2 regions of the Marinomonas sp. AWM4_232 genome follow, and region 1 is predicted to be linked to the other one. Evidence: riboswitches for the same ligand, from Rfam matches in the RefSeq annotation. Region 1 holds a riboswitch; the other holds the start of a gene.
What was found. Region 1 has a riboswitch for cobalamin ahead of ACXAC1_RS19415 (TonB-dependent receptor domain-containing protein). Riboswitches for the same ligand answer to the same signal wherever they lie in the genome.
Positions count from the first base shown of each region.

Region 2: another riboswitch for cobalamin. It lies ahead of ACXAC1_RS15865 (DUF4198 domain-containing protein); the one in region 1 lies ahead of ACXAC1_RS19415 (TonB-dependent receptor domain-containing protein).

Region 1 is NZ_JBSWTA010000001.1:4,088,611-4,090,812, reverse strand. Features, by position in the region: gene ACXAC1_RS19420 (thermonuclease family protein) at 207-632, opposite strand; cobalamin riboswitch at 791-999, shown strand; gene ACXAC1_RS19415 (TonB-dependent receptor domain-containing protein) at 1,011-2,202, shown strand, end outside.
Region 2 is NZ_JBSWTA010000001.1:3,344,165-3,346,366, reverse strand. Features, by position in the region: gene cbiM (cobalt transporter CbiM) at 1-103, opposite strand, end outside; gene ACXAC1_RS15865 (DUF4198 domain-containing protein) at 116-916, opposite strand; cobalamin riboswitch at 1,009-1,215, opposite strand; gene ACXAC1_RS15860 (aminotransferase-like domain-containing protein) at 1,482-2,202, shown strand, end outside.

The DNA.
Region 1 (2,202 bases):
GGGCATTTCACACCGCAAAGTGAACAAGGCTACGTAACATAGTTGATGTATTAAAAGGCCTAAAGCGGAGTTGCTTGTCTTGAACAGATGACTGTTGAAGATTATAACAACACATAGTTACACAAATGTGTGGCAGGTTCTATCATTTCACCGTTCAAAACATGTAAAGATCAACATACTCCTGACTACAAAAGTTTTTAAGTAAGTTAATTTACTTGGCACCAGCCTTCACGCGTTCCACCTTGATAGCTTCTGGCATGGCCTGATGCGATAAGCGCTTCAGATAGGGAGGCGCCGTCCACATATACATCTGCAAGTAGACGAAAGTACTTGCCCCTCTGAATATTTCGCAGCTCGATGGTGCTGCCACTTTGCAAAAATGCCTTGGTGTAATCTCGTGCAGCTTTCGCTTGCTCCTTTTCACTTAGGCACTTTCCACGGATCTCTGCGGCATCGACGCCATTGACACGTACGGGAATATTCTTTCCGACAATGTCTGGCCAGCCAGCGATATCCACGCGAAACGTATCAGCATCGTATACCGAGTTGATGTTGTTTACGGTGGCATTGATCTGAGCAAAAACTGGCGTGGCTGCAAGAAGAGTAAGACTGAAAGAAAGATTGCGAAACATAAAAGCCTCAAATGACAAACGTACTCACGGCCTTGTGATAATTCATTCCATCTATAAGTAAAAATAATAATGCTCTTAAACCATCTCGAAAAGCAATTAGTACAATTTATTAATTTTCTCTTGAGTGGCTTTCATTCAATCCGCATAGGGCATGTGTTAGAGTACGCGCCGCTATAGGTGACAGAGATTTAGTAAAAGAGGCTAATGCTCTGACTTAAAAGGGAAGTTGATGCAAGTTCAGCACTGCCCCCGCAACGGTAATTAAAGTAATGCTTGTTCATTAGGCCACTGTGTTCACATGGGAAGGCGATCAAGCTGGATAACCCACTTTATCAGTCCGGAGACCTGCCTATGGTGAGGCGTCAATGTAGTTGGCGAATGATGAACGATCGTGCGGGCGTGCTCGATCTCTACATAGAAGACATTATGAACACGACTATTTCCTTACCGAAGACCTTCATTGCGTTGGGGCTTCTTGCTCATCAATCTAGCTCTATTGCTCAAAGTGACAGCTCAACCGAACTCAATACGTTAAGTCAGCTGGTGGTGACGGCAACGACAACTGAACAAACTACGGCTAAATCACTGACGTCTGTTACCGTTATTGATAAAGAGACATTAAAGGCTCAACAGCCCCAAGAACTATCCGAGGTATTAGCTGGCCAGCCAGGTATTGATATTGCCACCAATGGCGGTTATGGCAAAAGCACCAGTGTATTCACGCGTGGGGCCAATAGCACGGGCACGAAACTTCTTATTGATGGTGTACCGATCCAATCCCATTCTCTCGGAACCCCTTCTTGGCAATACATTCCCATTAGTCAGGTTGAACGTGTAGAAATTGTACGCGGTCCAAAATCTTCTTTATACGGATCAAGTGCTTCAGGTGGTGTGATCCAAGTTTTCTTACCTGAAGCCAATGCAGAAACGGCGGCGGATGTTTCGGTTGGCGCTGGCTCGTTTGGAACTAAACAAGCTGATGTTTCGGTATCCGGTCAAGAGGGGAGTGCAAGCTATGTTATCTCTGCGGGGACTTTTCGAACTGACGGTACACCTGTGAAGTCAGAGAACAAAAGTATGCCTTACTCGAATGACCACTTTTTGGCGCGCTTTGGCTACGAATTCGATAACGACGCTTACATCAAAATGCTCGTCATGCGGGCAGCAGGAGAGTCTGATTATGAGTCCTATGGTAATTTGCGCTCCAACGATTATATGAATCAAGTCATGGCGCTGACGGCTGGCATTGATGTGAGCGAGTCTTGGCAATCGGAACTACAGCTACGAGAAGCTCGTGATGAATACGATGTACTAGACATTGACGGAAATGCAACGGGCACGTTTTATAACAGTCGGTCTCAGGCACTACGATGGAGTAATACTCTTTGGCTTGATAACCATGAGTTTGTTGTTGGGGCCGAACGTATTGAAGATGACTTTGAAGGCTCATATTCAAAAGACCGAGAAAGCAATAGCTTTTTTGCTCAAAGCCTATCGCAATTTGGCCAAGCAAGTGTGCAGCTAAATATTAGAGCCGATCACTACAGCGAGTATGACACGCAGACAACGG
Region 2 (2,202 bases), 740 kb from region 1:
GGTCATAATCCATCTTCTTTAAGCCTAAAGCCACACCGGCCGCCGTTAACAAGGCGCCGGTGGCTAAGACAGGAACAGATAATGCTCCGTCTACTATATGCATATCTTAATCCTATTATTTGATGGCGTGAGCTTGCACCCAAATGACGGCATCTTGAGACAGCTCTTTACCTTTGTATTCGGTTTCAGAACCCACTCCTAAGGCCGCAAATCCCCACTGGCCCGCTTTAGGAATCCCAAAGGTAAAAGTACCGTTGGCATCCGCGAAAATGGTCATTGTAATGAAGGCATCAGCGGGTGGCTCAATATTCCCCTCGCTGGCAAAGGCATTCGTGTCAGAATTAGGTTCATAGTTGACGTATTCCACTTCAATTTCAGCGAATGGCACAGGCAGCCCTTCACTTCGCACAACGCCAGTGAACGTGCCACCTTCATAAATCGCATAAGGTTTGGTCAGTGGTACGATCTCCGCTTTTAGACCAAAGTCCTCATTCCAGTCTGTTGGCAAGCTACCAACGTTCACAATTGATTTGCTAATCTGCTGAATATAGATGTCTTCTGATGCTTCGTAGTAAGGTGCCATCTCATAGATAAAGACATAATCCCCTAAGCCACGTAATGAATACTGCGCTTCATAAGACAAGCCTGTGTTGCTTGCGCTGGTCCATTGACTAGGTTTAACCGTATCGAGAAGGTCTGTTTTTTTGCCCTTTTTAAACACGTAAAACGCTTCAGGCTCATCAACTGCCATCACATGGCCACTTTCAGAAGGATGAGTAAAAGGCAATTTCAATGAAATGGGGCCGCCAGCTTCTCGCAGCAATTCTGGTGTGTACACCATTTGAAAGTGTGCCGAAGCAACAGAAGAGTAAAGCGCAACGCTTGCTACAGCCGTTAGCGCGATGTTTTTAAACACAAAAATGTCTCCAACAAAATAAATAGTCGGAGTTGGGAGGAAAAGTATTGTCAGCTAATGCATCATTACTCGGTGAAGCCCTCCGCAACACCATGGTAAACCACTATCAGGCTGGTATCCGGACTCATCAGCGTGATCTTTTTATCACAGTCGATTTACCTTCCCATGTGAAATACACACAGTGGCATTCAAAATCGACGTTACCAATTTACCGTTGCGGGGGCAGTGTTGGGATTGCACAGCGGCTCACCAACTTCCCAAGTCAAAAATCGACTTGTACCTAAGTACGACCTAATAGAGCGTACAACTTACGTAGGATGAGCAAGAAAAGCAACTGCGCAATGTTCTTATGAGCATGAATAAAACGAGGATAGCTTCCTTAGCGAGGCGCAAAGAATGTCGTTGGTTTAACTAATGATCGATCAGCTGTAAACAGCATCTTAATATCGGATTTACCTAGTGCATTTTCTAAGTAAGCCCTCCTGCAAAAAGCCAACACAGATTAGTGAAAAGCAAAAAAAATACGTTAAACTAGACCCAGATAAAACTTTAAGAGGATATCGCAGTGGGCGCATTTCGTTATGAAGCTCTAGAAGTGTTGTTACGCCAACAGATTCAAACTGGCCGTTACAAGATTGGGGAAAAACTGCCTTCGGTTCGAACTCTGTGTAAGCAGCACGAGCTATCCAAAGCAACGGTCATTCATGCTCTGCATAAACTCGAAGCGGATCAACTGGTCTATGCCGTACCCAAGAGTGGCTATTTTGTGGCAGAAAGCGGCGCGGATTACAACACACCGAAAAAAGTGTCGACGCCCTCAATCCCTGCACAAGTAAATGTACCTGACATTTTCCGCGACATTATGTCCCGTAGCGCTGCATTTGATATATTACCAAGTGATGGGTCGACTCCTGCGGCGCAGCATTTGATTAACTTGAATCGAATGATCGGCAAAGCGTCTCGCTCTCATCCAGAGCAAAAAGCTAACTATTATGACGAGCCAAAGGGACATGTGGGCTTGCGCAGCGCTATCGTTGACCTATACCGTCAACGGGAAACAAGTCTAAGCGTTGATGATTTATGCATCACTTCAGGATGTCAGCACGCCCTATTTCTTGCTTTGATGGCGACTTGTCAGAAAGGCGACACCGTAGCCATTGAATCCCCAGCATTTTACGGTGCACTACAACAACTTGAGCAGCTCGGGTTACACGTCATCGAAATCTCATCCGACACCAATAAAGGATTAGACCTACAGGAGCTGGCCGAGAAAATTCAAGACTGGC